Regions from separate parts of the Thalassotalea atypica genome, predicted to be linked through region 3. Evidence: predicted binding sites of a transcription regulator. Region 3 holds the regulator's gene; each other region holds the start of a gene.
What was found. The regulator FliA, encoded in region 3, starts transcription of late flagellar genes. The targets are predictions, from matches to a motif close to CTAAAGNTNNNNNNNNNNNNGCCGATA.
Positions count from the first base shown of each region.

Region 1 (8,077 bases), 1.4 Mb from region 3:
ATTGGCGCCTCTCTGTTATCGGGGTTATGGGTAGACGTTGGTACGCCTCAGCGGTTACAACAATTAGAAGCACATATTTTATCATTTCAAGTATCAGGAAAATAATAAGTCATGCAAATTTGGGGTAAGGTTCTGGGCTTCTTGTTCGGGTTTATGTTGAGCAAAAATATATTCGGTGCCTTGTTAGGCGTTTGGCTTGGTCATAAATTTGATAAAAGCCGTGGTTATGATTTTGATAAATTCAACGCAGACGGTGAACAAAGTCGTCAAGCGACATTTTTCTATACTACTTTTTCTGTGATGGGACATCTTGCTAAAGCCAAAGGGCGAGTGACAGAGCATGAAATCGCCTTTGCTAGTGCCTACATGGATAAACTTAAGCTAAAAGGCGAATTGCGCGAGCAAGCACAAGAGGCATTTAGAGAGGGAAAAGCTGCAGGGTTTCCATTAAAAGATCGTTTAGCGAAGTTTAGGAAGTCGTGTGGTGCCCGTTATGATTTAATTTTAATGTTTCTTGAAATTCAAGTGCAGATTGCTTTTGCTGACGGTCAGCTAGATCCCGTAGAACGTAAAGTTTTGCATGAAATTGCTCAAGGGTTGGGTTTTTCAAGTAGAGATTTAGACAAACTTTTAGAAATGATCATGGCTGGAGAGGCGTTTAATCGTCAATCAGGCGCTGGTCAGCACGCTAACCCTGCCAATGAGAAAGCGCAACTTAATCATGCATATAAAGCTCTGGGGGTAAGCCCTGATATGTCGATAAAAGATATTAAGAAAGCTTATAAAAAGCTGATGTCACAACATCACCCTGACAAACTTATTGCAAAAGGATTACCGCCAGAAATGATGGAATCAGCAAAGCAAAAAACACAAGACGTGCAAGCCGCTTATGACTTAGTATCGAAATATCACAATAAAGACTAAACTGATTGAATAACTTAACTAAAACTAGCTGCCTTTGGCTCAAAAGAGAATTTAGAATGAAAAAATTGATTGTATTTTTGTTTGTAATGTTACTACCTAGCAGTGTAATCGCTGGTGCTGAAGAAGACCGCAATGATATTCGGGAAATGCGTCAAAAAATACTGACACGTTTATACAAGGAAGAGCCGCGGGCGAAAAAGAAAATTGAAAAAGCCGTTGGTTATGCGACGTTTTCTAATATTGGTGTCAATATTATTTTTCTTTCCGCAGGTAACGGTAGTGGCATTGTAAAGAACAATGAAACTGGAAAAGAAACCTACATGCAAATGGTCAGTGCAGGTGTTGGTATTGGCTTAGGGGTAAAAGATTTTAGTGCGGTATTTATTTTTTATACTGAGGAGGCACTGGAAAATTTTGTAGAACACGGCTGGGACTTTTCAGGACAAGCTGATGCTGCCGCTAAGTCAGGAAAAAAAGGGGGCGAAACAAGCAAAGCCGCAACCATTGTTGAAGGTGTTGAAGTATACCAGATGACTGAAAATGGCCTAGCACTACAAGCAACATTGCAAGGCACAAAATACTGGAAAGATGGCGATTTGAATTAGTTATCTGATTAATTCGAATATCCCTTGATCGCCGATGTGAGTGTTGATGTTGTATCGGCTTTCTGAGCTAGCAGATTTTCTTTTTTAGTAGTGACTAATAGAAATCTTCAGCGACCTCTCTATCAGATTGTAATTCACCTAAGTGATCAATTAGCGCATGTTTGTTTTGTTCTGGGGCTCGTTCATCAATCAGGGCCATTTCATAATGTGTGAAATAGCTTTGTAGTATCAACTACCAACCAATGGCCGTTAACCACCCCTTTATTGCTCTGCTTAAGTCTTTTTCTGGGTAATAGCTTGGGGCAAAATTGTTAAGTTGTCGCTGACGATAGTAGATTTTCATTTCTTTAGCGGCGTATTGTTTTCTAATTTTAGCGAAGTGTTCTACCCACTGAGTATCTTTCTTTAAGTATAAATCCAAGATAGGCAGTTCAGTTTCAGACACTTGTGTTGCGAGAGAAATATTGCCTTGTTCGGTTAACATGTGAGCGCTAAGCATGACAAAAGCATTGGGCAAGGGCAGCTGTTGTTGCTCAAATAGATTTAATACATTGGCCGCGTTGTTTCCTTCCGCAATGACAACGAAGATGCCCGGATACTGTGCTGCTTCATCAAACACGGCTTTCATTTTAGGAATGAGAGCCTCTTGATATGCTTGTAACGCCTCTTGGTTTTCTGCTGCACGGGTGTTTGCATTTTCAGTTTGTGATGGGTAGGTCGCTGGTTTGTCTAAGGGCTGTAATACGATAGTTGTCCAACCTTGTGTTGGCAGATGTTGGCGCAAATAGTTAATCGCCTTTGGACTAGTTGCCACTTGTTGCCATTCTGGGAGCAATATCATCACCCCTTTATCTGTTGCGTGTAAATCTTTTTGCGTCAAAGTAATGAAATCTTCCGTTCCTACCATCATCGGTTTTAAAATGCCTTTACGGACATATTTTTCTAAATCTGACTGATAAATGCTTTGCTCAGATGTAGGCGCTAGAATGGTTAAAGGTTGAGTTGACTCTTTCGACTCATTATCATTTTCGGCGGGCTCGGTATCTGTTGACTCCGGATTGTTTTCATTGACGGTTTGATTTTCTTTGGGATTAAGTTGTAATGTTTTTTCGCCGGCAATTTCGCTCTTTTCTTGTGCAAGGCCCATTTCACTGAAAAAGAAAACAATAATTGAAAAAAAAAGTTGGCTTAAACGCAATGAACTTTCTCCGGCTTTAAACGACAAGGCGCTTTCATTCTAATGCAAAGAGACCGCGACTGCATCATTAAAGGACTCAATATTGTAGCGGCCAAATTAACTAAAGCTTTATGTTTTTTTGTTGGTCATGTGTATTTGAGTAGTTTATTCAATGTCTTAAATATTACGTAAAAGGACAAGGCGCCTTAAAGGATATGCTTTGTTTTGTTCGTGGATGAGAAATTGTCAGAGATAGGGCATGTAATTGTAGTCGTTCTGATTGGGTTAATGCTTTTTCATGGGCATAAAGCCGATCACCCAAAATCGGGTGGCCCAACGCCAGCATATGTACTCTAAGTTGATGGGAGCGACCGGTAATAGGGATTAGCTCTACTAAAGCGCTGTCGTCATCCTGTTGAAGCAACTTGTACAGTGTTTTTGATGACTTCCCATGTTCATGGTCGACTTTCTGCTTTGGTCGGTTGGGCCAATCGCAAATTAATGGTAAGTTAATTTCACCCTGCAAATATTCCAGTTTGCCATAAACACGGGCGCGGTAACTTTTTTGAGTTTGCCTTTTTTCGAATTGACGACTGATGTCGACGTGAGCGTCTTTATTTAAGGCCATCAATAATAAGCCAGATGTTGCCATATCCAAGCGGTGCACTATGGTTGCTGTAGGTAGTACGCGAGCCACACGATTTTGTAAACAATCTTGATGTTCAGGCAATCGGCCTGGCACCGTGAGTAAACCACTGCCTTTATTTAACACGACAATATCATCATCTTGATAAACGATATCAAGATAGGGCGTCATTGGCGGGCGGTAAATAAAGTCAGGGTTTGCAGCCATATTCGGTTCCTTAAATTTAATGCGTCACAACGATAAGACGCGTCGCCTCAAACGTCAGTTGTGCTTTTTCAATGTAATGTGTGAGCTCTTGTTGCTGGCGTTTTATAAAGTCGAGTTCATCTTGCCGAACACTCGGGTTGATCGCTGACAAGGCTTCTAGTCGTTGATATTCTTCGTCAAGGGTATGGTGCATATTTTCTAATGCATGACTTTGAATAGCAGGGATTTTTACTTCTGCATGTTGTTCTGCTTTATTCACTAATGGCTGTATTTCACTTTTCAGCGCTTTAATGAGTTGTAATGCAACTTGTTTCTTCACTGGCTGAAGCTGTTTTTCAAGTACTGGCTCTGACACTTTATCCGCTAAATTATTCCCGCTCTTATCAACGAGGATACGAATTGGCGTAGTAGGTAAATAACGTCCTAGTTGTAAGTTTGATGGCGCCGTTGCTTCAATAGTAAAGATACATTCTAAGAAGAAGGTACCTACTGGCAGGGCTGGGTTCTTCAATAAGCCGATACTGGCATTTCCGATTTCATCAGACAATACTAAATCCAAAGCGCCACGTACCATTGGATGATCCCATGTCATCAATTGATAGTTTTCGCAGCTCAAAGCCGTATCACGGTTAAAGGTTACCGTTGCGCCATCTTCCGGCAAATGCGGGAAGTTGGGGTTTAGCATATGCTCGGTTGGATTTAATGCAATGGCATTGTCCGCTTTATCGTCTTGTTGAATTCCGAATACGTCAAATACTTGAAACATAAACTGTGGCAAGGTGGTTTGATCATCAAGGGCTTCAATGTCTTTAACAATCTGGTGCGCTCTACCTTGGCCACTTGAATTAAGTTCAAGTAATTTGTCTCGCCCTGATTCAAGTTCTGCCTTGATTGCTAAATGCTGTTGATGGCTGTCATTGATGAGTTGTGTGGTTGTCTCTGATGTAAAGTCATGACTAAGCATAATATTGTGAAGTTGCTCGCCAACATGTTCAAACACGGTGCGACCTGTAATACACGTGTGTTCAAAGGCATTAAGTGATTGATGATACCAATTGAATAACAATTCTTGCGCAGAGTTTTTAAAATAAGGGATATGAATTTTAATCGTTTGTGTTTGACCTATACGATCAAGTCGACCAATACGCTGTTCAAGTAAATCAGGGTTGGTCGGTAAATCAAACAACACCATGTGATGAGCAAACTGGAAGTTACGACCTTCGCTGCCAATTTCAGAACATAGTAATACTTGGGCACTGTCTTCATCTTGTGCAAAATACGCAGCGGCGCGGTCACGCTCAAAAATAGATAGGCCTTCGTGGAATACCGCAGCTCGCATTCCTTCTTTGGTGCGTAGTGCTTCTTCTAAGTCAATGGCGGTTTGTGCGTGGGCACAGATAACTAAAATTTTCTCGTCACGGTGCTCTCTTAAAAGCTCAATTAGGTAGTCTACACGTGGATCAAAGCTATGCCATGCGTCATGATTATCCAAGGCATACAATTGTTCAGGAGTATGAAAAAACGCGGTTTGTTTTAGAGCTTTTAAGGATTCAAGGTCATGATCAACGAGTAAATCATTGATGCAGTTATCGTATTGCTCAGGTAGCTTAAGTGCTACTGGCATCGCGATACGCTCTGGGAAACCTTTTATTGTATTGCGAGAGTTTCTAAACAGAATGCGACCTGTGCCGTGACGATCGAGCAGTTGATTTAACAATTGCTGTTTTGCATGTGCTTGGCTCTGCTCGTCTCCTGCGCTCAATTCAGTCAGCAGTGTAGTGATGTCTGTTTCTTTTAATAATTCTTGTAATGTTTCAGCTTGTGCTGTGGTCAAACTATTACCTTCCACTAAGGTATTGGCGGTATCTGCCACTGCCGTGTAGTGTTGCTCTTCTTCGATAAATGCCTGGTAGTCAAAGAAACGATCAGGGTCTAGCAGTCTTAAGCGAGCAAAGTGACTTTCATGGCCTAGTTGATCAGGAGTTGCCGTTAATAATAATACCCCAGGTATCACTTGTGCCAACTGCTCTATACATAAATATTCAACACTTGGGGCTTCTTGAGACCAATTAAGGTGATGGGCTTCATCAACCACCATTAAATCCCAATCTTCGCTGATCATTGATTCATACCAATCAGGGTTGTCAGCAACAAAGTTTAAGTTCACTAACACCAGTTGTTCGTCGCTGAATGGATTTTCACTAGTACTCTCTTGGCAGCGCTCAGCGTCATAAATGCTAAACTTGAGGTTAAATCTGCGCAGCATTTCAACTAGCCATTGGTGCATCAGTGATTCAGGTACAATGATTAGAATGCGTTGTGCTCGACCTGTCACCAGTTGCTGATGAATGATTAAACCTGCCTCAATGGTCTTACCTAACCCTACTTCGTCCGCTAAAAGCACACGAGGTGCAAATCGAGAGCCCACTTCTTCAGCAATGTATAGCTGATGAGGTATCAGGCTGACACGACCACCACTTAAACCAACAAGTGGAGATTGTTGTTGCTCGAATTGATGTTGCAAGCTGTCTTTGCGCAAACGGAACCAATCTAATCTATCCACTTGGCCGTTAATGAGTCGGTCATGTGGCTTATTGAACTTGATGAAATGATCGATCATTACTTCTTTGAGTGTGGTTTTTTCACCGTTGTCTGCACGAGTACCGTGATAGGTGATGATGGCTTCGCTGTCATCAATTTCTTCAACTTGTAATTGCCAGCCTTCATGGCTAGGGATTACGTCACCGATATTGAAAACCACGCGTGTTAGTGGAGCATTGGCTATGGCGTATTTTCTAGAATCTCCCGTGGCGGTATATATGATCGTAACAAAACGATTTTCCACATTGGTTACGGTACCAAGTCCTTGATCTGATTCACTGTCACTGATCCAACGTTGGCCGGGGAAAAATTGCATAACCGATGTCTCCAAAAAGCTCTAAAAATACTAATAGGGGAAAAAAAGGGCGCTATAGTACCGTTAATCATAGTTGTGATCATTAAAAATATCTTCAATTCACCAATCAACTTTTAGACAGCTCAGGTAAATGAATTTTATGTGTATTTGTCTTTAGCTAAGAAGGGAATAAAAAATAGGCGGAAAAGAGAATCATCGCGTAATTTTTTTATTAAACGGCTAATGCCAGAAATTGGATCTGGCATTGGCTGTATACAGGAACATGGCAATAATTATCGAGTGTTGGTGCGTTTACGATAATTTTGCCAACGACGTATTGACAGCATTGTTCCCGTATAGATGATCAAACACACCAGCAATGAAGCTAGGCCTGCTATTGTCTGGCCTAATATTCCATAGATTTCACCCGTATGTAGAAAGCGAATATAGTTTCGCGCTTTACGATAGGTCGACATATCACTAAATGAAAGAGTTTGTGCTACTTCTCCTGTGACTCGGTCTAGCGCTACAGTATATCGTTTGTGTGGTTGTGCGCCATTGCCTAAGTCTACTTGAAATGGCTGAACATCCATTGATTGCTTTTGAACTGAGAATTGAATTTGTTGCCAATCTTCATAAGACGCCGTCAACCTATTAAATAGAGCTTGATGTGTCAGGCTTTGCTTGCTTTGCAAGAGATTAGCTTTTAACGGTGCTACCACAGGAACCGTAGAGGTTATTTTTTTTAGGCTGTTACCTGGCCATTTGAAAGAAAAAAAGATAGCGGTGACAACAATGACTAAAAGTACAGGCGTTAGATATATGCCATACACATTGTGCCATTGATAATCTCGAGCGTGCTTTGATACATAGCTTTTTGAGAATGTTGCCTTTTGTTTAACTGAGCGTTTATTAATACGCTTGGGCAGCCAGAGATATACCCCGCTAATCACCAATAATACAAATATTACATTAGCAATACCATTAACCCACCGGCCCGTGTCACTGAAAGTTCCATCAAGAGTTAACCAACGATGGAACGCTCTGAGCTTGCTTAGAAATGTTTTAGTGCCTTCTCCTGGAGTCAAAGCTTCGACACCAGTATAAGGATTCAAATAGGCAAGCGTTTTTCGACCTTCTTTTATTTGTACAAAAGCATTTACTTCATTCTTAATGGCAACACTGAGAGATTTCTCATGAGGATAGGTTTTAGCAATACTGACGATTTCATCAAGGGACAGTTTACTGGATGCATTATTGGGTAAAGCTTGGTAGTCAAGCGATTCAGCGTAGTGAATTATTTGGCGTTCATAGGTAAGGGCTGCACCTGTGATCGACATTAAAAAAATAAACAATGCGGCTATGCAGCCAATGGACAAATGTCCCCAAAAAAATAGATTTCTTATGTTCATGTTGCTCTGTCGTTTATACTTTTGTATAGAAAAAGCGAGCCGAAAGGACCCGCTTTGCGTAACGGCTCAATCGACTATATCGACACTTTAATTTCAAATCGGGCCGAACGTTCATCACCTACGGTTACGTTGTTCACACCGCCGCCGGCAAGATAGTCCTCGTCTAACGCATTTTCTACATTGAGTCTAAAGTCGACATCGTGATCGCTG
Region 1 is NZ_AP027364.1:3,869,533-3,877,609, reverse strand. Features, by position in the region: gene murU (N-acetylmuramate alpha-1-phosphate uridylyltransferase MurU) at 1-105, shown strand, start outside; gene djlA (co-chaperone DjlA) at 112-924, shown strand; gene QUE03_RS17450 (lipid-binding SYLF domain-containing protein) at 981-1,529, shown strand; gene QUE03_RS17445 (DUF3530 family protein) at 1,762-2,754, opposite strand; gene QUE03_RS17440 (pseudouridine synthase) at 2,891-3,559, opposite strand; gene rapA (RNA polymerase-associated protein RapA) at 3,576-6,476, opposite strand; gene QUE03_RS17430 (PepSY-associated TM helix domain-containing protein) at 6,749-7,867, opposite strand; gene QUE03_RS17425 (TonB-dependent receptor) at 7,942-8,077, opposite strand, start outside.
Region 1: QUE03_RS17445 (DUF3530 family protein) is a predicted target of FliA. The motif match lies at 2,813-2,839, and genes of this name have one in related genera.

Region 2 (8,077 bases), 1.4 Mb from region 3:
AAAATTACTGGTATTAACGGCTAATTTAGGAGCATTTAAAGATGGCACATAAGAAGGCAGCAGGTAGTACCAAAAACGGTCGCGATTCAGAAAGTAAACGCTTAGGTGTTAAACGTTTCGGTGGCGAGTCAGTTTTAGCTGGTAACATTATCGTTCGTCAACGTGGTACTAAATTCCACGCTGGTAACAATATGGGTATTGGTAAAGACCACACTTTATTCGCTTTATCTGACGGTAAAGTTCAGTTTGAAGTTAAAGGTCCTAAAAACCGTAAGTTTGTAAGCATCATCGCTGAATAATTTACCCAAAAGATTTGCAAAACCCTGCAATTATTGCAGGGTTTTTTTTTGGCTATAAAATAAGCATCTGTTTGATGTGGATTAGCGTATTAACGTGTTGTAAGTTGTGAAAATGGCTTATAATACATTTAAGTTTATTTCGGAGTTATAGATCATCTCATGAAATTTGTTGATGAAGTTGAAATTAGAGTTGAAGCAGGTGATGGCGGTAATGGCATCGTTAGCTTCCGTAAAGAAAAATACATCGAATTCGGCGGCCCTAATGGTGGTGATGGCGGAGACGGTGGAGATGTCTATTTAATCGCAGATGAAAACTTAAATACACTAATCGATTATCGCTTTGAACGTTTTCACCGAGCAAAACGCGGTGAGAATGGTCAAAGTAGAGACTGCACAGGTAAGGGAGCTCCTGACTTGTTGTTGAAGGTACCTGTAGGTACTCGAACTGTTGATGTTGATACCGGTGAGCAAATCGGTGACTTAACAAAGCACAAACAAAAACTGCTAGTAGCTAAAGGCGGCTGGCATGGTTTAGGTAATACGCGTTTCAAAAGTAGTACAAACCGTGCGCCACGTCAAAAGACAGATGGCACGCCAGGTGAAATTCGTAACTTGAAGCTCGAGTTATTGCTACTTGCTGATGTCGGCCTGCTTGGATTGCCAAATGCTGGTAAGTCAACTCTGATCCGCAGTGTTTCGGCGGCTAAGCCTAAAGTAGCGGACTATCCATTTACTACCTTGGTACCCAATTTAGGTGTTGTACGCTTAGATGCACAGCATAGCTTTGTAATAGCAGATATTCCTGGCTTAATTGAAGGTGCAGCAGACGGCGCAGGTTTAGGTACACAATTTTTAAAGCATTTGGAACGTTGTCGAATATTGCTACATGTTGTTGATGTGATGCCTGTTGACGGCTCCAGCCCTGTTGAAAATGCTAAAACGATCATCAGTGAGCTTGAAAGTCACTCGAGCAATCTAGCAGATAAACCTCGTTGGTTAGTATTGAACAAGCTTGATCTTTTATTGGAAGAAGAAGCTGAAGAAATTAAGCAAGAAATCGTATCCGCACTTAATTGGCAGGGGCCTGTTTATAGTATCTCTGCGTTCAATAAAATGGGTACAGATGAGCTTTGTCAGCAATTAATGACCTTCATTGATACTTTACCACCAGAGCTTGAAGAAGACGCGGAAGAAAAAGCGGTTGAGTTTAAGTGGGATAACTATCATCAAGATGCGATGTCTGACTTAGACGATGATTTGGATGATGAAGATTGGGATGAAGACGATTACGACGTGGAAGTGGAATATCGCCAATAAGGCTAGTTATACTATTTTTCTGTTGATGATTGGGCAAAGGTGCATGCGTTTATTATACGTGATGCGCCTTTTTTGTTTTATACTAGCTGCGTTTTTGATTTATTGAAATAAGTGGAAGTTAATGACTGTTCTTTCGATGATTGTTGCACATGCAAACAACCGTATAATTGGCAAAGATAATGATATGCCATGGCACTTGCCGGCTGACTTGGTTTACTTTAAGAAAACTACATTAGGTAAGCCTGTTATTATGGGGCGGAAAACCTATGAATCGATAGGCCGCCCGTTACCTGGCCGACAAAATATCGTAATTTCACGAGACGTGGAGTATCGAGCTGACGGTATTGAGGTAGTGAACTCTGTTGAGGAAGCATTGAAAGTCGCTGGTGGTGCAGAGGAAGTGATGGTCATAGGTGGCGGTGCGATTTATGAGCATTGTCTACCGACAGCTAATAGACTCTATATCACGCATATCTGCGCTGACATCGAAGGAGATACTCAGTTTCCTGTATATGACACACAACATGATTGGAGACTGTTAAGTAGCGAAAAGAGATCTGCGGACGAAAAAAATAGTTACGACCTTAATTTCTGCGTCTACGAGCGATTTTGATTCGCTCGTTCCAAAACAGTTTACTAGACGATTAGAGAATTAGTTGTCGCCTATATTTAACTCATGCTCACTAATTAATACACCATTAAGATCAGCATAAACCCAGTTGTTTTCACTAATGGTTACGCCAGCAAAACGAACGGGAATGTTAAGATCGCCAAGTCCGCGCTTTTCAGTTTTTATTGGAGTTGTGCCTAAAGCTTTCACACCTATAGATAAAGTATTAATCGTGGCGACATCTCGAATAACGCCATTGATTATTAAACCCGACCAACCATTTTTTACCGCTGCTTCAGCAAGCATGTCTCCGAGTAGAGCACATCTTGTTGAGCCTCCCCCGTCAACAACAATTACTTTGCCATGGCCAGGGGTATTCACCAAATTTTTAACAATCGAGTTATCTTCAAAACACTTTACAGTAACCACCTGTCCCGAAAATACAGGCTGCTTACCGTAATGAGAAAACTGGCATTCAAGTACGTTAACCTTTGAGGGGAATTTATCGCAAAGATCGGGTAATAAATCGAGTGTTTGTTTGTCCATAGTAGGCTCCCTTCGTAGTGAGGATGATGATAAATCTTATCCTAAGAAGTCAGTATAGAATCATCATTTCAGTTAATGTTGAACATAAAAGGGCAATGATCGAGACATAAAAAAACCACGCTATTGAGCGTGGTTTTTTTCTAAGTCACCTGAGAATCTACAATTTAAATTCTTGAACTGATTGTTGTAACTCTTCAGCAAGTCGAGCAACTTCACTGCTAGAGGTTGCAGTTTGTTGTGAGCCAGCCGATGTTTGCTCTGCAATGGTCACAATAGATTCTAAATTCTCACTGATTTCATGGGCCACAACGCTTTGCTCTTCCGCAGCTGTTGCGATTTGCGAACTACGGTCAAATGCTTCGTGAACAGCATGAGTGATGGTTTCAAGGGCTTTGTCTGCTACGTCACTTTGCTCAACACAGTTTGCCGCTTGTGCTTTACCTGTATCCATCACAGTTACAGCCTTTTCAGCACCGGTTTGAAGCACTTCAATCATATTTTGAATCTCTTGAGTAGATTCCTGCGTACGACTGGCCAACGTTCTTACTTCGTCAGCTACTACAGCAAATCCGCGACCTTGTTCACCTGCGCGCGCTGCTTCAATGGCTGCGTTTAAAGCGAGTAGGTTTGTTTGCTCTGCAATACCGCGGATAACATCCAAGATGCTGCCGATGGAGGCACTGTCTTGCTGTAATTTGTTAATAACTTGAGATGCCGATTCAACTTCTGCAGCAAGTTGCTGAATAGTTTCACGGTTATTTTCAGAAATCCCTTTAACTCGCTCAGCTTCATCGTCTGCTTGTTTAATTTCACCTAAAGCGTCGTTTGCACTTGATAATACGCTTTGTGAAGTACTGCTCATTTCAGTGGTTGCTGAAGCTGCTTGTTCAACCTGTAAGCGCTGTTCTTCAATAGCAGTGGTACTTTGAGCGGTTACAGCAGAGGTTTGTTCTGCCGCTGCTGCCAACTGTGTTGAACGGCTAACAATACTTTGAATAAGATCGCGTAGGCTGTCGATCAGCAAATTACAGTTACGAGATAGTTGCGCAAATTCGTCTTTGCCTGATTCATCCAACTTATGAGATAAGTCGCCAGAGGCAACGACATTCAGCATTTCATTTACGCGACGAAGCGGGCGAGTAATACTGATAAGTGTGATGCGAGCAATAACAATGGCAAGGATAATAGACACAATCATGATAATGGTCGTTCTTCGGTTACCTGTCGATACCGAATCATCAACCATACTGTTCGCTTCGTTGGTCGTTTGATTTGCCAAAGCAACTTGATTGGCAAGGAATTTATTAGCTGTATTAATATCATTGTCAGCCGCAGTTAACATTGATGTTGCTTGTGCAATGGCGTTGATTTGAGCTGACTTATTAGTGAATACTGACTCATCGCCGGTAATATGTGCAGTAATTTCCGCAAAGGTATCAATTAGTTCAGTTGCTTCATCTGAGGCACTATTAGCATTCATTTCAATGATGACATCGCTCATCATTCTGTTGAGTTCGCTGTGGGCGTTTGTTAACTCGCGCTCAATTAAGTTCACTGTGTCTGGGTCTAGGGCGTCTCTATATTCAAACGCGTAACTAACCAAACCATTTAGCGACGTTTCTAAAAACTCACCCATATCCACGGCTTTTTGAAGTTTGCTGTCTGCTAGGTCATGATCCGCTAAATCGAGTAATAAAGTGGCAGCGTCATCGGATTTTTCTTCTAAAATATCGATTTTATCATTTAACAAAGCTATTTGTTCGATGCTGGTTTTACGGCTTTCAAACACACCTTCAACATTATTAGTAAACGATTCGTATACACCGTCAACTTTTTTAAGGTTGCCAAGTAATGTGCCTTCGTTTTGTACAATAGACTTTAATATTTTAAGCTCTTTTGAGAATGAGTCATTAATTGAATTGAAATCTGATTCATTAGTCGCCAATGGTGCCAATTCTTCTTGGTAATAGCCACGTAACGTGAAGCCACCCATTTGGGTTAACTGCAATGCAAGTTTGTTACTATTGACAAGTGTAGGTATAGCTAAGTCACTAACCTTAGTTGTTGAATCATTAATTTTATTCAAATTTAACAAAGAAGATACACTAGTAACCACTAGCAAGATGGCAATAATCGTGAAGCCACCAATAATCTTTACTGCTACCGTTAAATTCATATATACCACCACTCGGAGTTTTAAAGTTAGGAATTAAATACTTATTTTGCTGTTGTTATTACTAGACGCTATCGACAGTATTAACAAATATTTTAGACATATTAAAGGTTATTATAACAAGCACTAGAACTTTTTCATTAAAAGTTACATTTGCAACCTTGATATTTGCTCTTGCAGCTGTTTTATCCAACTGATTCTTGAATAAAGATTTTTTTATCATCCCAACGCAACATAGTCATATAATTGCCCCATACACAGCCAGTATCTAAGGCGAAGTACCCTTTTTTTGAGCAAGAACCCATCAATGCCGCCCAGTGACCAAACACCCATTGCGGACGTTGTTCTATGGTTGATAGTTGATACCAAGGAGCGATATTTTCAGGCTCAGATTGCGGCGCTTCTTTACAATCAAATTCAAGCGAACCGTCTGAGTAACAATAACGCATACGAGTGAAACTGTTGATGGTAAATCTGAATTTATCTTCGTCAGTGTTGACATCAAACCAATTGTTGGGCTTCTCGCCATACATGATGTTGAGCCAGTAGCTACGTTCAGGCCCTGATATTTTTTCGTGGGCAAATTCTGCGTGGTCAACGGCTTCTTCTAGCGACCATTGAGGAGAGATTCCTGCATGGCTCATATAAGCCGTTCCGTCGGGTAATGGCAGCAGCAATGGGTACTGGCTTAGCCAATCCATTAGGTCATTGACGTCTGGTGCATCAAGCAGTGGAGTTAACTTGTCACCTTGCTTCGCTCTTTTATGCCCAGCATGAATGGCGAGTAAGTGCAAATCATGGTTACCTAGGACAAAGTTCGCACTTTTCCCTAGAGACTTAACAAAGTGGAGTGTTTCGAGTGATTGAGGACCTCTTGCTACTAGATCACCGGTCAACCAAAGCTGATCTTGTTGTGCGTCAAAATTTACTTGGGCAAGCAAAAGTTGTAACTCCTTCAAACAACCTTGAACATCACCGACTAAATATAACGCCACAATCAATTCAACAAATTAGGGACAGACAATCGAAATAGTGGAATTTCGATACTGAAAGGTCGGTTGTTGCTGTCAATTAAATGATATTGTCCTTGCATGATACCAAGAGGTGTTTTGAAAATAGAGCCGCTGGTATAGGTGTATTGTTTTCCTGGGCCAATAACTGGTTGCTGACCGACAACGCCATCGCCTTCCACTGTCGTTATTTCGCCGTTGGCGTCAGTAATCAACCAACGACGGGACAGTAACTGCACTTTTTCATCACTGCAATTTGATATGGTAATGGTGTAACTGAACACAAATTGTTTGTTATCGATATCGGATTGTGACTCGATAAAATTAGGCTGAGCCAAAACGGTGATCAGCGAACTTAAATCTGGGGTAACATGACTCATGTGCTTTCTATTTTTCTATCGATGCTGGGTTATCACTAAGAAAGTTAGCAATTTTAATGTATTCATCAATACTCAGGTTTTCAGGTCTTAGCGTTGGTGAAATATCTAAACGCTCTAAATTATCTGCTGAAATAAGCTTTTTGAAACTGTTACGGATGGTTTTGCGGCGCTGATTAAATGCCGTTAAACATACCTGATTAAGCATACTCAATTCTTTTACTGGGTTCTTTATTTCAGCATGTGGAATTAAGCGCACAATAGCAGAGTCGACTTTAGGCGGCGGAGTAAAGGCTTCCGGCCCTATTTCCATCACGGGCAATACCTGACACTGATACTGTGTCATGATCGACAATCGTCCATATGCTTTTGTATCTGGCGATGCTGCCATGCGTTGTACCACTTCTTTTTGCAACATGAAATGCATGTCTTTGACATCATTTTTAAAGGTCAGCAAATGAAAAATGAGCGGTGTAGAGATATTATAAGGTAGGTTACCAAAAATTCTCAATGGTAGATTGGGCTTCACCAAAGACGAAAAATCAAACTTCAATGCGTCAATTTCATGAATGGTCAAATGTTCAGCCAAAAAAGGGTGATGGCGTAAACGATGAGCCAAATCTCGATCTAGTTCGACAACGGATAACTTCCCTGCACGCTCAACAACCGGCTCAGTTAGTGCGCCAAGACCAGGCCCAATTTCGATTAAATTTTCACCTGGCTCAGGGTTGATTGCGTCAACGATGCTACTAATGACTGCATCATTATTTAGGAAGTTTTGACCAAAGCGTTTTCTAGCTTGATGGCCTAAATGGGAGTTCTTACTCATTGTTGATTATTTGCCAAATTAATTGCGGTTTGCAGGGCTTCAATAAAACTTCCAGTGTCTGCTTGGTTAGTACCGGCTAAATCGAGAGCAGTACCGTGATCTACTGAGGTTCGAATAAAAGGTAGGCCTAAAGTAATGTTCACCGAAGAGCCGAAGCCTTTATATTTAAGTACGGGTAAACCTTGATCGTGAAACATACTTAAAATAGCGTCTGCATCCTCTAAGTATTTTTCTTGAAAAATGGTGTCAGCAGGTAAAGGGCCAACAATGTCCATACCTTCAGCGCGAAGCTCTTCAAATGCTGGGTTCATTACTTCAATTTCTTCTCGCCCTAAATGCCCGTCTTCGCCGGCATGAGGGTTGATGCCACACGCATATATACGTGGAGATTCAATGCCAAATTTGTCTTGTAGGTCTTTGTGCAAGATGCGAGTGACTTTTTGTAATCGTTCAAAGGTGATGGCCTTTGATACATAAGCTAATGGGATGTGTGTGGTTACTAAGGCGACACGCAACCCTTCAGTGGCTAACATCATTACCACATCAGAACAATTGGCCTGATGAGCAAAATATTCCGTATGACCGCTAAAAGCGATCCCCGCTTGGTTAATTAACCCTTTATGTACAGGGCCTGTAACAACAGCTTCAATTTCACCTGAGATATTTTTTTCGCTGGCAACACGTAGAGTTTCTACCACGTAATGACCATTATTTTGATTGAGTTGTCCTGCCACTGGTACTTGGTCGGTGGCTATCGGACAAATAGTGAGCGTACCAGCTTTTTGAGCTGATGCAGGTTTACTCGCATCATAATCAACTAATGTCAACGGCAAGCCAATTTGCTCAGCTCGCGCCATCATTAATTCTGGACACGCGACAACGACAAGTTCTACGGGCCAGTCTTGTTGCGCAATTG
Region 2 is NZ_AP027364.1:3,883,028-3,891,104, reverse strand. Features, by position in the region: gene rplU (50S ribosomal protein L21) at 1-24, shown strand, start outside; gene rpmA (50S ribosomal protein L27) at 42-299, shown strand; gene cgtA (Obg family GTPase CgtA) at 459-1,616, shown strand; gene folA (type 3 dihydrofolate reductase) at 1,738-2,229, shown strand; gene QUE03_RS17505 (putative 4-hydroxy-4-methyl-2-oxoglutarate aldolase) at 2,269-2,772, opposite strand; gene QUE03_RS17500 (HAMP domain-containing methyl-accepting chemotaxis protein) at 2,930-4,948, opposite strand; gene QUE03_RS17495 (symmetrical bis(5'-nucleosyl)-tetraphosphatase) at 5,131-5,940, opposite strand; gene apaG (Co2+/Mg2+ efflux protein ApaG) at 5,943-6,335, opposite strand; gene rsmA (16S rRNA (adenine(1518)-N(6)/adenine(1519)-N(6))-dimethyltransferase RsmA) at 6,343-7,161, opposite strand; gene pdxA (4-hydroxythreonine-4-phosphate dehydrogenase PdxA) at 7,158-8,077, opposite strand, start outside.
Region 2: QUE03_RS17500 (HAMP domain-containing methyl-accepting chemotaxis protein) is a predicted target of FliA. The motif match lies at 5,018-5,044, and genes of this name have one in related genera.

Region 3 (8,077 bases):
ATTAGGGTCATATAATCCGCATAAGAGATTAACCAACGATGGACATCATCGTGTTCTACTTTGTGTCTTCTCGTTCTATACCTGTTCATCTTGCAACCTAAAAGCTGACAATCTGTTTTCGATTGCATGCGGGTTTTCTGCCAATGAAATTGAAACCAGCCCCTCTAAGATCATTTCCCGGTATAAAGTTTGTTGATAAACAATCGCTCTTATTTTGTTTGCCACAGGAATATATATTAGGTTCGCAAAACCAACGCCGTAAATTGTAGCAACAAACGCGGTGGCTATTCCTTGCCCCAGTAATTCTGGATCTTGCAAATTGCTCATCGCCTGAATAAGCCCTAGCACAGCTCCTAAAATACCAATTGTAGGACTGTAGCCCCCCATCGATTCAAAAATGTTCGCCGAACGTAGATTATGCTCGCGATAAAGTTCTAAATCGATTTCAAGAGAGTTACGAAAATTTTCCGTCTCTACTCCATCAGCTAGTAAATTCAACCCTTTATTTATGAATCGGTCTTCTTCATCCAGCGCTATGTTCTCTAGCACTAAGTAACCGGATTCTCTTGCTTTTGCAGCCCAATCAACAATACGCTCTATACCTTGTTCAAAATTGTAGGTGGGAGGAATAAAGATCCATTTAAGAATATTGAGCGCGTGCCGAAACTGCTCTGTTGAAGATTGTAACATCACAGCACCTAGGGTACCGCCAAATACAATCAAAAAAGCGGGTAATTCAAAAAGGGTGGATATTGCTCCACCTTCAATACTGAAGCCTAAATAAATTGCAAAGAACGCGATAATAAGCCCAGCAATACTGAGCTTATCCATGTCCTATTTCCTTTAAAATAGAGGGTGCAATTGCGTCTAATGCGATTGATAACTGCGATATACCCGCTGTGGTTACAGCCTGTGGCATACCATATACAACACATGATTCTTCATCTTGTGCCCAAATGGTGGCACCTTTACTTTTTAACATGCGTGATCCTTCCCTACCGTCAGCCCCCATTCCTGTTAGTATTATACCTAATACATTACCGGAAAATATTTTAGCGGCTGAACCAAAACTAATATCAACACTGGGTTTATAAGCAACGCGATCTGACTTGTCTTCCAGTATTTTAAGTTTTGCAGCATTTTCTGTGCCATCAAGTATCATTTGCATGCCACCTGGCGCTAGGTAAGCACAGCCTGGTTTTAGCACATCACCATTCTTTGCTTCTTTGACAGAAATTTGACACAAAGAATTGAGTCGATTGGAAAATGCTTCAGTAAACGCGGCAGGCATATGCTGAATCATGATAATAGGTAATGGGAAATCCGCAGGAAATTGCGTGAGAATATTTTGTAACGCAATAGGTCCTCCGGTTGAGGTGCCAATCGCGAGTAATTTATATGACTTGCCAGAGCTTCTTTTAACCACCTGCGCGCTTACTGGGGAGTTAACCGTAGGTTTAAGCTCTCCCATCGTACGTCGAAGAGGCTTACTTGATGCGCCTTTAAGTTTTGTCTCCCGAGGCATTATCAATGATCTTGGTTTTCTTTTTAAGAACTTTGATTTTCGTGCCAGCTGGACAACGCGTTCACGCAATAAGCTACCAGCGTCATCTGTATTCTTGGCAATTTCATTAAATTTTTTAGGAAGAAAGTCCAATGCCCCAGCATCAAGAGCATCTAATGTTGCTTTAGCTCCCTCATGAGTCAATGAAGAAAACATCATTATGGCGGTGGGCGATTCAACCATAATTTTTTTAACCGCTTCAATGCCATTTAAAACCGGCATTTCGATATCCATGGTGATGGCATCGGGCCTTAGCGCTATGGCTTTTTCAACGGCTTCCCTACCGTTAGTTGCAACATCAACAACTGTTAGGTTTGGATCCAATTCTAATAAATCGCTGACCCGTCGCCTAAAAAAACTTGAATCATCAACAACTAATACCTTATAGGCCATTTGTTATCTCTTTGGTTTTATAGGTTAAGAGCGCAGCTTTTTATGTACAGCCGATTTCTTTGCGTAATGCTTAAGCATACTAGGAACATCCAGAATCAATGCAATACCACCATCACTGGTAATCGTAGCACCCGCCATACCAGGCGTGCCATGAAGTAGCCTATCAAGCGGTTTAATAACAACTTCTTCTTGACCAATCAAACTATCCACAACAAACCCTATTTGCTGAGAGCCTAGCTGTACGATAACAACATGCCCAGAATCACGGGATTTTTGTTCATCTTTAAAGTCTCTTACAAGCCATTGATCTAAATAGAACAACGGAATAGCTTTGTCACGAACAATAATCGTTAATTGACCGTCCACAATATTCGTGTTGGTTAAATCTAAATGAAATATTTCATTGACGCCCGCTAGAGGAAGTGCAAACGTTTGATTGCCTACAATAACCATAAGAGTAGGTAGAATTGCTAAAGTAAGCGGTACTTTTATCTCTAAAATAGTGCCAACACCGAGCTCAGAATCAATGTTCACGGTGCCGTTTAACTGAGTAATTTTAGTTTTGACAACATCCATACCAACGCCACGGCCTGATACTTCAGAAATTTCAGTTTTAGTTGAAAAACCTGGTGCAAAAATAAGGTTGAACGCTTCCTTCTCAGGCATTCTTGCTGCAGCTTCTGCATCAAGCACACCGCGTTCAATAGCAATACTTTTCAATTTTTCAGCATTCATCCCGGCGCCATCATCTTTAATGGTTAACAGGATATGATCCCCTTCTTGCGAGGCTGATAGAATAACGGTACCTTCGCTGGGTTTTCCGTTGGCTACCCTTACTGATGGTTCTTCAATACCGTGATCGACAGAGTTACGAACCAAATGCACCAACGGATCTGCTAACGCTTCAACTAAGTTCTTATCTAGATCAGTTTCTTCACCTTCAAGTATAAGTTTAATTTCTTTACTCAAACTACGAGCTAAGTCGCGAACAACCCGAGGAAAACGCCCAAACACTTTCTTAATTGGTTGCATACGCGTTTTCATGACGGCACCTTGAAGATCGGTCGTGACGGCATCAAGATTTGATACTGCTTTCGTTAAATCTTCATCTTCTTTGGTCATACCAAGTGAGGTCAGTCGATTACGGACTAATACTAATTCGCCTACCATGTTCATAATTTGGTCTAGACGCTTAGTATCAACACGAACTGTAGTTTCCGCTGGTGGAGCGGCAGGTGCAGCAGGCTTTTTATCGGCAGTTTTAGGGCTTGCTTTAGCAGCCGGTTTTGGCACAGCTTTCGCAGGTGTTTTTTGTACAGGCTTAGCTGACTCTACTGGGGTAGGTGCTGATTTTTCAGGTTCTACTTTTGATGATGCTTTCGGCGCATTTCCTTTGCCATGTAATTGATCCAGTAATTCTTCAAACTCTAGATCATTAATTTCATCTGAACTAGGTGCTGGTTGCGCAGAAGCTCCACCGCTTACATTAGCAGAAAAAGCACCTTGTCCGTGTAATTCATCTAACAATGATTCAAACTCGTCATCCGAAATTTCATCACTGCTTGAAGACGTCCCTGTGGTTTCTGGGGTTTTAGTAGCAGAAGGACCGCCACTTGGGCCATGTAATTCATCGAGCAAACGCTCAAATTCATCTTCGGTCATCTCATCGCCATCACTTGCGCTAGTATCTGTACTAACGACTGGCTCAGGCTCTGGGGCAACTTCTTGCGGCGCTGCAGTAGTTTCTTCAGTCTCTGGAATACTTAAACGGTGAAGTTCTTCGATTAATCCAGGATCTGGAGTGTCCATCGCTTCGCGTGCTTGTACACGAGCGTATTGTTCGTTGATGGTATCAAGTGCCTGTAAGATGACATCCATCAATTCAGGTGTCACTGAACGTTGGTTGTTTCTTAAAATATCGAACACGTTTTCGGCACCGTGACAAACCTCGACAAGCTCTGTCAATGCCAAGAAGCCAGCACCGCCTTTAACGGTATGAAAGCCCCTAAATATTGCGTTTAATAAATCAGCATTATCAGGGTCATTTTCAAGTTCTACAAGTTGTTCTGATAATAATTCTAAAATTTCACCAGCTTCTATTAAGAAGTCTTGTAGAATTTCTTCATCCGCTTCAAAGGACATGCACTAACTCCCGCTAAAATCCTAAACTAGATAAGAGATCGTCAACATCGTCTTGATCAGCGACAACATCATCTCTGTCTTCAGTATTTACAATTGGCCCTTCTACAAGGTTATCCCCTGTTTTGAGCTTAGCTTTTTTCTGCTCTTCTTCTGTTACGCCAAACATGGTCAGCATATTAATCAAGCTTTCTTCAACTTCGATAACAAGGTCAATAACTTTTCGAATAACTTGTCCGGTTAAATCTTGAAAATCTTGCGCCATCAGTACATCAGTCATTAATGCATGTACTTTTTCAGTTTCCGTACCTGTTGTTTTTAACAGTTTATCGATATCTAGACATAGGTTTTTAAATTCACCTAAATCCAAATCATTGTGCATTAATTTAATCCACAATGGATTGACCGTTTTGATTTGCTGTTGAATATTATCAACCACAGGGAAAATTGATTCGACCGCGTCCATCGTTTTGTTAGCCGCATCTTCAGTACGGCTAATAACGTAGGTTAAGCGTTCTTTAGCGTCAGGAATATCGGCATTAGCTAGGTCGCTCAATCGAGAATCAATTTGAAAATTACTCATCGAGTCATGTAATTGACGCGTTAATTTTCCGATTTCGGCAAAAAGTTCTGAATGTATAGGACTTTGAAGATCCGATATCATTTTGTCAGCTTCATCTTGTTGGCCGTTTTCTAGATATTCGACCATCAACTTGGCTTGCTCTAACGTAACTCTACCGCTAGGATTATTACTCATAGAATTCCCTCACGCTTATGTTGCGGTTAGCCTAAACGTTCAAAAATTTTATCTAATTTTTCTTTCAATGTTGCAGCGGTGAACGGCTTAACAATATAACCGTTAACACCCGCTTGAGCGGCCATCACAATTTGCTCTTTCTTAGCTTCAGCAGTAATAAGCAAAACAGGTATGTGTGCTAATTTTTCGTCAGCACGAATAGCTTTGAGTAGATCTATACCTTGCATGCCTGGCATGTTCCAGTCGGTCACGACAAAATCAAAGTCACCGCCTTGTAACATTGGTAAGGCAGTGCTGCCATCATCTGCTTCTTGAATATTAGTAAAACCTAAATCACGTAATAAATTTTTTACAATTCGTCTCATGGTTGAAAAGTCATCAACAACAAGTACTTTCATATTTTTATCCAAGACATCCTCCGGATATTAACAAGTAACTATAACTTCTTATTCTACTTAACTTTGCCAAGATTGCATACGTGCTTTTAATCGATGCATGGCTTGACTATGTATTTGACTCACTCTTGACTCACTTACGTCAAGAACTTGTCCTATTTCCCGTAAATTAAGCTCTTCATCATAATACAGTGACAGTACTAAAGCTTCTCGCTCAGGTAAAGTCGAAATGCATTCTGTTAACTTTTTTTTAAAAACTATTTGCTCAATTGATTGATAAGGGTCGTCTACTTTGTAGCTGTGTTCATAATTAATCGAATCATCACTGACCCCTAAGTCTTCAATGCCAATTATTTTGCCAGCACTGACTTCATTAAGAATATGATGGTATTCATTTAACGAAATTTCAAGTTTTTCAGCAACTTCACTATCTGAAACATCTCGACCATATTGAGCTTCTAAACTTCTGATGGCATCACTGACCATACGACTGTTTTTGTGAACGGAGCGTGGGGTCCAATCCCCTTTCCTTATTTCATCAAGCATAGCACCGCGAATACGAATACCTGCGAAGGTTTCAAAACTGGCGCCTTTGCTACAATCAAAGTTGGTTGCAGCTTCAAACAAGCCAATCATGCCGGATTGAATTAAATCTTCTACTTGAACACTTGCAGGTAGGCGTGCCAATAGGTGGTAAGCGATGCGTTTTACTAAAACAGTATGTTGCTCTAATAAGGCAGACTTATCGGTTTGGTTACTATATGCATTGGTTTTAGCCACTATAGCTCCGAGGGTAACAAACTATTGTTCTAACAATTGTTCGATAAAAAACTCTAAGTGACCTGACGGCTGATGGGGTATAGGCCATTTACAGACTTTATTTGCTAAATCTTTAAACGCCATAGCCGCAGGAGAAGCGGGAAACGCTTCAACAATCACTTTTTGCTTTCGTACGGACTTTCTAATATTTTCATCAAATGGAATGATGGCTACTAGCTCTAAGGCCACATCTAAAAAACGATCCGTAACTTTAGTTAATTTACCGAAAAGCTGTTGACCTTCACGTTGACTACGTACCATATTAGCAACAACTTTGAATTTAAACACACCATGGTCGCGACTCAGGAGCTTCATTAGGGCATAGCAATCGGTAATTGATGTAGGCTCATCGCATACGACTAACATAACATCTTGTGCGGCCCGAGAAAAACTCAGTACCATGTCAGAAATACCTGCTGCCGTATCTACTATTAAGATATCAAATTCAGTTTTTAACTCGCTAAATGCGCGAATCAAGCCTGCATGCTCTGCTGGTGTTAAATCCACCATAGATTGGGAGCCAGACGTTGCGGGAATTATTTTTATACCGCTTGGGCCTTCTATGATGATGTCATCTAACTCACACTCACCACTTAAAACATGAGAAATATTACGTTGAACTCTCAACCCTAACATCACATCAACATTGGCTAAACCTAAATCCGCATCGAGAACTAAAACGCGTTTGCCAGCTTGAGCTAACGCGATTGATGTATTCAGTGATACGTTAGTTTTACCTACACCACCTTTACCACCGGAAACGGCTATAACTTTAATTTGTTTCAAATCTTGCATTCTTCTTAAGCCACTCGCTTGGTCTAACATTTACAACTTCTCAAAATTTTAGCTAATAGCTGGGGCTGACTTTAACACCATTCGCGAGTTCATTGAATTCTTAATTAATGACTTGCTTGCCATTTTCTCTGCAAGACTAACTAATTTTCCAGCATTTGCAACCTTAATATCCTCTGGTACACGCTGTCCATCGGTTAGATAGCCGATTGGCAAACCATTTTGTATTGATGTCGAGATAATCTCACCAATACTTAAACTTTCATCTAGCTTAGTATAAATACAGCCACAAAGTGGAATTTTCTTAAACCTTTCAACGTTTTCTTGCATTACATTGGCCTGAGTATTCGCTGACAGAACTAGGTAGTTTCTGATCCGCACTCTTGAATTGCTAACCAAAGAAGACAAATGCTCTGCCAAACGCAAATCGCGTTGGCCCATACCAGCCGTGTCAATTAAGACTAATTTCTTGTTCGAAAAAGCAGACAGGATTTGCTCTAGTGACGAAGCATCTTTAGCAAGTTTTACCTGACAACCAATAATTTTACCGTAGGTTTCGAGTTGTTGAAATCCACCAATGCGGTATGTGTCCGTTGAGATTAGTGCCACATGCTCTGCACCATGCAATTGTGCAAATTTAGCCGCTAGTTTTGCCACAGTTGTCGTTTTCCCTACTCCTGTTGGGCCAACTAATGAGATAACTCCACCACGTTTTATAATATCGTTTTGTGTGGTATTGAGCTGTTGCGACAATAACGACAGTGCGTGTTGTAAGGCTTGAGCTTCAGAGGCTTGAGCTGGCACGTAACCTGCCACTTGATCAGCAATTTGCTCACTAATGCCTATTTCCATTAACTTATTCGTCAGCAATGCTCTGCTAGGATCTCGTTGCGCCATGTCCTGCCACATTAAACCGGACACTTGATGCTCTAATAATTGACGAATGGAAGCCATTTCTTCTTTCATCTTATTAAAATCACCCATGTTTACTGTGGCAGATGACGAAACTGTATTTTTGATCTCGCCGATTGACTCATCATTTGTAAGCTGTGATTGTGAATTATCTAGATGCTCATTGTCTGAGTCTTGCGCCGATTGTGCTAATCGTTCGGTAAAGCTTTTGAATTGCTCTTCAATTGAATTGGTCGGCGTTTGTCCAGACAATTGACCACCTACTTGTGGATTATTACCTGTGTATTTTTTCGTTTCAGTAGCCGC
Region 3 is NZ_AP027364.1:908,971-917,047, reverse strand. Features, by position in the region: gene QUE03_RS04275 (flagellar motor protein MotB) at 1-89, opposite strand, end outside; gene QUE03_RS04270 (flagellar motor protein) at 76-831, opposite strand; gene QUE03_RS04265 (protein-glutamate methylesterase/protein-glutamine glutaminase) at 824-1,957, opposite strand; gene QUE03_RS04260 (chemotaxis protein CheA) at 1,982-4,099, opposite strand; gene QUE03_RS04255 (protein phosphatase CheZ) at 4,113-4,853, opposite strand; gene cheY (chemotaxis response regulator CheY) at 4,880-5,263, opposite strand; gene QUE03_RS04245 (RNA polymerase sigma factor FliA) at 5,309-6,031, opposite strand; gene QUE03_RS04240 (MinD/ParA family protein) at 6,050-6,892, opposite strand; gene flhF (flagellar biosynthesis GTPase FlhF) at 6,911-8,077, opposite strand, start outside.

Region 4 (8,077 bases), 120 kb from region 3:
TCCCTAAAACTAATGTTATTAATTTGATGTTAGAGCCGAGCGTGATTGAAGCGGTAGAAAAGGGCGATTTTCATATTTATGCGGTAGAAGACATAGACCAAGCGTTAGAAATTCTCATGGCTATGCCTGCAGGCACAATAAATCGTTTAGGTCGCTATCCACGAAAATCTATTCATGCCATGGCATTGGATAAATTACAGTGTTTTGCAGAGTTGCTACACGGCGGCGAAGAATAGCCGCATGGCTTTACTTTAGATTTTATTTTCTACTTAAATAAAAAAAGCTCGATGTGGAAACGCCGAGCTTTTTTGTGTCTGTTTATTAATAGCTGGAATTTAAGCTAAAAATGCGTTGATTTTATTCACAAAACCTTCGCAGTCCAAACCCAACTCTTGATGAATTTCTGCTTGTGTTCCGTGTTTGATAAATTGATCCGGTAAGCCAATGTTAAGCACTTTAATGGCTAAACCTTGACTGAGTACAAATTCATTAACACCAGAGCCCGCGCCGCCCGCAATGGCATTGTCTTCAATGGTGACAATTACATCATGTGATTGTGCCATCTCAGTAATCAACGCTTCATCAAGTGGTTTAACGAAACGCATATCCACTAAGCTAGTATCCAAAGCATCTGCTGCTCTTTCTGCTTCTAGTAATAAGGTACCAAAACTCAGGATAGCGATATTTTTGCCTTCGCGTTTTACTAGCCCTTTGCCCACCTCAATGGTTTCATCAACCAAGGGTAATTGAGCGCCGGTACCACTGCCCCGAGGATATCTCACTGCTGCTGGTTTATCCAGTTTGTGCCCTGTAGTCAGCATTAGCTGACACTCGCGTTCATCTGCCGGTGCCATGATCACTAAATTTGGAATACAACGCATAAAGCTTAAATCAAACGAACCTTGATGCGTCGGCCCATCCGCCCCAACAATTCCCGCGCGGTCAATAGCGAAGAGCACTGGTAAGTTCTGAATAGCAATATCGTGAATAAGTTGATCATAACCTCGTTGTAAGAAGCTTGAATAAATTGCAACGACAGGATTTTGACCACCTATAGCAAGGCCCGCAGCGTAAGTTACGGCGTGTTGCTCAGCAATTGCCACATCAAAGTATTGATCGGGGAATTTTTGACTAAACTCCACCATTCCAGAGCCTTCTCGCATTGCTGGTGTGATCGCCATAAGCTTTTTGTCTTCGCTGGCCATTTTGCATAGCCAGTCACCGAAAATAGCAGAATAGGTCGGCAAACTTGCTTGGCTTTTAGGTAAGGCGGTTTCTGCGGGATTAAATTTTGGCACTGCATGGTATTTAATCGGATCTTGTTCAGCGGCTTCGTAGCCTTTACCTTTTTTGGTTGCAATATGTAGTATTTGTGGGCCTTTCAAACCTCGCATGTTGCGAATAGTATCAACTAAGCCATTGACGTCGTGACCGTCAATTGGGCCAATATAATTAAAGCCTAATTCTTCAAAGAAGGTGCTGGGTACGACCATACCCTTTAAATGTTCTTCAGCGCGACTTGCTAACTCTTTAATAGGAGGCAAATTGTTAAGAATTTTCTTACCTCCTTCACGAATACCTGTGTAGAAACTACCAGAGAGCATCTTTGCCAAATGGTTGTTCAGTGCGCCAACATTTTCTGAGATCGACATTTCATTATCGTTGAGGATAACGAGCATATCTTTATGAATGTCGCCTGCGTGATTTAATGCCTCAAAAGCCATACCAGCAGTCATGGCGCCATCACCAATAACCGCGACGACTTTGCGATCTTGATTTTCTTTCTCAGCAGCAACAGCTAAACCTAATGCAGCAGAAATTGATGTACTTGAATGTCCAACGCTTAAAACGTCGTACTCGCTTTCTTCACGCCATGGAAAAGGATGTAAACCGTCTTTTTGCCTGATGGTATGAAGTTGATCGCGACGACCCGTTAGTATTTTATGCGGGTAGGCTTGATGGCCGACATCCCAGATTAAATGATCAAAAGGCGTTTTGTAGACAAAGTGCAAGGCAACAGTAAGCTCAATTGTGCCTAAGCCGGAAGCAAAGTGGCCACTGCTTTTGCTAACAGAGTTCAATAAATAACTGCGCAATTCGTTACTGACTTGCGAAAGCTGATCCTGATTTAACATACGCAAGTCATCTGGCGTATCAATTGTTTTTAACAGGGGATAATCAGCAAGGTTAATAGTCATAAGTTCTTTTTTAATTAATGTGTGCGATGGACAATAAAAGTCGCAAATTCAGCTAAATTTTGCGTATTGTAGGGCAAAGTGTCTAAAGCTTGAAGTGATTGTTGATATAACTGCTGTGCTTTTTGCTGTGCTTGGTCTAATCCCATCAATAATGGGTAGGTTGATTTGTTTGCTGCCAGATCGGAACCAGCTGGCTTACCTAGCTCTTCTTCACTAGAAATTATATCAATTATATCGTCACGGACTTGATAAGCTAAACCAACTAATTCAGCGTATTTGGCAAGCTCTTTCATTTCTTCTGTATTTACATTTGGCGCACATTCGGCAGCCATAATGACCGAAGCTTTAAGTAAGGCTCCCGTTTTGAGTAGGTGCAGTTGTTCGAGTTCTGTAAGCGATATCGTTTTATTTGTTGCTGCCAAGTCAAGTGCTTGGCCACCGCACATGCCTTGATAGCCAGCAGCATCAACTAGCTGCTTCACTAACATTATTTGCTTTGCAGCAGTAATATTGTTGAAGCGGTGGTTGGCTAAAAAATCAAACGCTAAGGATTGCAATGCATCACCAGCAAGTATTGCCGTGGCTTCATCAAACGCCTTATGGCAGGTAGGTTTGCCACGCCTAAGATCGTCGTCGTCCATTGCAGGTAAATCATCATGCAATAAGGAATAGGCATGAATACACTCAATGGCGCAAGCAATGGCATCAATGTCGTTTAATTCAGCGCCTAACGCTTCACCGGTAACGTAAGCTAGATATGGACGCATTCTCTTACCGCCAATAAGCAGACCGTATCTCATGGCGTCATGCAACCTTGGATCATTTATCGTTAAATCGTTTAACTTTTCAGTTAATAGCTGATCAACGCGTGCTTGGAAGCTGGCTAATTTAGATAATTCACTCACGAATGCGGTTGCTCTGTTAAGCTAAAGTCTTCCAGTTGCGAGTCACCGTTTTTATCCATTAAAATTTTGATGCGTTGCTCTGCATCTTGTAATTTGGCTTGGCTCACTTGACTGAGGTTTAATCCTCGCTCAAATATATTCATCGACTCTTCAAGGCTAAGCTCGCCTTGTTCAAGCTTATGTACAATGACTTCGAGCTCAGAGAGTGCTTCTTCAAAGCTCAAGTTTTCAATTTTTTTCTTTGCCATAATGGTAAATGTCGTGACATCAGCCACTTCAATTGCTGCATTTTATAATATGGCGCAACGGTACCTTAGCTTGACGCTTTGGTCAATGTATCTAAGCATGAACTGAATCAAATAAAAGTCGATAAAAAATGGTTAAGTTATTGACTCATCGGGCGATAATATCAATTAATAGCACTACTTTTATCATCAACTAAACTTTGCCTCACTTACGTCCTCGTGCAGGTTTAGCATTATTTGATAATAGCGAACTATGATGTGTTAATGTATTATCAAATAAAATGATGTTGTTTCATGCTTTTAGGAGGCATTTGTGGATTTAGCTACGCTACTGGGAATTCTAGGCGCGATCGGTTTTATTGTCATGGCGATGATACTCGGTGGCGATATCAGTATGTTCGTGGATACGCAGTCCATTTTGATCGTGTTTTGTGGTTCATTATTTGTGGTTTTGGCCAATTATAATTTAGGTCAGTTTTTTACGATTGGAAAAATTGCCGCTAAAGCGTTTATATTCAAAATTGAACAACCTGATGAGCTGATTGAAAAAGCAGTAGAAATGGCGGATGCAGCGAGAAAAGGTGGCTTCCTCGCGTTGGAAGAAGCAGAAATATCGAATCCGTTTATGCAAAAAGGTGTTGATATGCTTGTTGATGGTCATGATGCTGACGTTGTTCGTGGCACTTTACAAAAAGACATAGCATTGACCACTGAACGCCATGAAACTGGTGTCGGGATATTTTCTGCGCTAGCCGAAGTGGCGCCAGCGATGGGAATGATTGGTACCTTGATTGGTTTGGTGGCAATGCTGTCAAACATGGATGACCCTAAAGCCATTGGTCCTGCAATGGCGGTTGCACTTTTAACAACACTTTATGGCGCATTTTTAGCTAACGTTATTGCTATTCCTATTGCCAATAAACTCACCTTACGCCTAGGCGAAGAGAAGCTCAATCAAGAATTGATCCTTGATGCTGTGCTAGGTATTCAAGATGGCCAAAATCCGCGGGTTATTGAAGGTTTGCTGAAAAACTACCTAGCAGAAAGTAAGCGCGTTATTAGTACAACAGAAGAGTAGCAACTATGGCTAATCCTCCAGAGTGTAAGTGCCCACCACCCGGGCTACCCAGTTGGATGGGAACATTTGCAGACTTAATGTCGCTGCTAATGTGCTTTTTTGTATTATTACTGTCGTTTTCTGAAATGGACGTGTTGAAGTTCAAGCAAATTGCAGGTTCGATGAAATTTGCTTTTGGTGTACAAAACAAAATAGAAGTTAAAGATATTCCTAAAGGCACCAGCATTATTGCCCAAGAGTTTAGGCCTGGTAAACCTGATCCAACACCTATTGAAGTGATTCAACAGCAAAGCATGGAAATGACTCAACAAATGTTGGAATTTCAAGCGGGTGATGAAACTTCAGCCGGTGGCCGACAAGAACAACGTGGCACTGAACGTGGTGGTCAATCTCAGAGCACAGATGATCAAATGAGCCAGCAACAGATCCAACAGGCTCAAGAAATGATGGAACAAGCTGCTCAAGAGCAAGTGAATGAGTTGGCGAAGAAAATTGCCCAGCAACTTGAACAACAAATTCAAGACGGTGCAATTGAGCTTGAGGCGCTGGGTCAACAAATCATCATCCGCATTCGTGAAAATGGCTCATTCCCTTCAGGCTCGGCATTTTTGCAACCTAAATTTAAGCCTATTATGCAAGAAATAGGAGCACTGCTTAATACCGTGCCCGGTGAAATTATGATCTCGGGTAACACTGACAATCAAGGCATAAGCTCTGAGCTGTATCGCTCTAACTGGGATCTTTCGTCACAAAGAGCGGTGGCAATTGCTCATGAAATGGTGAAGGTACCGAATTTTGATGCGAGTCGATTGTTAGTGGTGGGTCATGCCGATACACGCCCATTAGTACCAAACACGAATGCGCTTAATCGTCGCCGTAATCGTCGCGTCGAGATTTCAATAAACCAAGGTAAAGCTAAAGAAACTGATCCTATTTCGCTCAGTGAACCACAAAGCTAGGCCAACTCTATTACTTCATTCCAACAAAAAAAAAGAGCAATGTATGTTGCTCTTTTTTTGTTGGATATAGGACGTCCACTAAACATTATGCTTGTGTAACACAAGCAAGAAACTGCCTAGAATCACGCACGTTTTTAAATTTTAAACGTGTGGAGCCTATTTTATCAGTCACAACAATGGTGAGCTTGTTGACTGAAATTGATTTGATCGGGGCAGCAATTGGATACACCCTTCCGTTATATGTATAAGACATAATAAAACTCTTTCTATTTGCGAAAAACGCACTAAATTGAAAGCTTTTTGTTGTTTGTTGTCGGTTATGGCTCATCTCTTTTTTAAATGAACGCATGCATGGTGAAACTCAACTGTGCAGGTACAAAGATACGCTACAAAGAATACTTGTTTCTTCGGTTGAACAATAAAAAGCTAGTTGTGTTGAGTAATGACAAACTGTGAAAAGGAGAGGCAAAACACGAATTATCTCAATGGACGAGTCACAAGGGATAATCAGTTAAATAAACGAGAGGAGATTAAATAACAGCGGAATTATATAGTGGGATGAGTAAAAAGTATACTGAAAAATTATATTTGATTACTTTAATGTGTTTTTCGTTACTTTGAACGCCATGGATTTAACTAGGCGTAATATCTCCCGATAGTGTATAATCCGCGCCACTTAATTTTATGGTGGTGTTATTGATGAAATTTATCGTTAAGTTACAAGCAGAAATAACGATCAAAAGTCGTCCTGTACGTAAGCGTTTTACAAAAATATTAGGGTCCAATGTCAAGAACGTGCTCAAACGTGTTGATGAGCAAGTGACCACGCGTGACAATTGGGACAACATTGAAGTTAATACTAAAAATAACACGCCTGAAAACCGTGAAAAACTGGTTGAGACACTCAAGTGTATCCCTGGTATTCCTACGTTTATTGAAGTGCAGCAAACAGACTTTACCGACTTGCATGACATTTTTGAGAAAACGTTGGCAGTTCACGCTAAGACCATCGAAAACAAATCCTTTTGTGTGCGCGTTAAGCGTGTAGGTAAGCATGAATGGAATTCGATTAAAGTTGAGCAATACGTTGGTGGTGGTCTTAACCAAGCGGTCGACAGTGCTAAAGTTAAACTTAAAAATCCTGATGTAACCATTCGCTTAGAAATCAAGGACGATAAGCTGTTTATCGTTACTGAAACCCATAAGGGATTAGGCGGCTTCCCGATTGCCACTCAAGAAGATGTACTTTCTTTGATGTCTGGTGGGTTTGACTCAGGTGTTGCTAGTTATCAAATGATTAAAAAGGGAGCTCGTACACACTTTTGCTTCTTTAACTTAGGTGGTTCGGCTCATGAAGTTGGCGTAAAACAAGTCAGTTATTACTTATGGAACAAATATGGCGCGTCACACCGTATTAAATTCTTCGCAATTGATTTTGAACCCGTGGTTGCTGAAATATTAGAGAATATTGAAAATGGCCAAATGGGGGTTGTGTTAAAACGTATGATGATGCGTGCAGCGTCAAAAGTGGCAGAGAAAATGGGCATTCAGTCGCTGGTAACCGGTGAAAGCTTAGGGCAAGTTTCTAGCCAAACGCTGACCAACTTGAATGTTATCGATCGTGTTACCGAAACACTAATTCTGCGCCCTTTAGTCGCACACGACAAGCAAGATATCATCGATATTGCCCGAGAAATAGGCACTGAAGATTTTGCTAAAACCATTCCAGAGTATTGTGGCGTAATTTCTAAAAAGCCAACGGTCAAAGCTGTTCTTTCAAAAGTCGAGTCAGAAGAAGATAATTTCGATTTTTCGATACTTGATAGTGTAGTTGAGAATGCACGCATTTTTGATATTAGGGACATTGGTCAAGAAACTGAGCAAGAAATACACGCTGTAGAAGAAACCGCTGAAATTGCTGAGAACATGATCGTGTTAGACATCCGCGCACCTGAAGAAGAAGACGAAAATCCGTTGGAAATTGATGGTGTTGAAGTGAAACACTTACCGTTTTATAAGTTAGGTACACAATACGGCGACTTGGACCAGTCAAAAGAATATTTATTATATTGTGACCGCGGTGTGATGAGTAAGTTACAAGCGCTGTATCTAAAAGATAATGGCTTTAAAAACGTGAATGTTTATCGTCCTTAATTGATGAGGGTGAGTTTAGCATACTAAAAAAGCGAGCTAAGCTCGCTTTTTTATTGGCGATTCCATAATGGCTGCTCTGCTGTTTGCGCTTGTTGGAAATTTACTCAGTTTGTTTGTGTTGCAGCTCGCAAAAAGCGCTATACGACTTTCAACTCAGTATTGCTCGGCAATCTAGTCCTATGCTCTTGGGCCAAAAGTAATTCAATAAATTGTGTCGCAGGTACGGGTTTGGAATATAAATACCCTTGATAGGCGCCACAATGCTCTTGGCGCAAAACTGATAGTTGCTCCGGTGTTTCGACTCCTTCTGCAATGGTCTCCATACCAAGGTTATCAGCGAGCTGAATAATGGCGCGAACGATCATTCGGTCTTTATGCTTGGTGGCGCAATGCTCGATAAATCGCTTATCAATTTTAATAATTTGAATGGGTAAGCTACTAAGTTGAGCAAGTGAAGAATAGACTGTACCAAAATCATCTAGTGATAAAGTAAACCCTGCTGCTTTTAACTGGTTTAACACGCTAATGTTTTTTTCTC
Region 4 is NZ_AP027364.1:1,032,559-1,040,635, forward strand. Features, by position in the region: gene QUE03_RS04775 (Lon protease family protein) at 1-236, shown strand, start outside; gene dxs (1-deoxy-D-xylulose-5-phosphate synthase) at 336-2,198, opposite strand; gene ispA ((2E,6E)-farnesyl diphosphate synthase) at 2,213-3,103, opposite strand; gene xseB (exodeoxyribonuclease VII small subunit) at 3,100-3,351, opposite strand; gene pomA (flagellar motor protein PomA) at 3,662-4,426, shown strand; gene QUE03_RS04800 (flagellar motor protein MotB) at 4,432-5,385, shown strand; gene thiI (tRNA uracil 4-sulfurtransferase ThiI) at 6,085-7,539, shown strand; gene QUE03_RS04810 (putative bifunctional diguanylate cyclase/phosphodiesterase) at 7,677-8,077, opposite strand, start outside.
Region 4: pomA (flagellar motor protein PomA) is a predicted target of FliA. The motif match lies at 3,483-3,509, and genes of this name have one in related genera.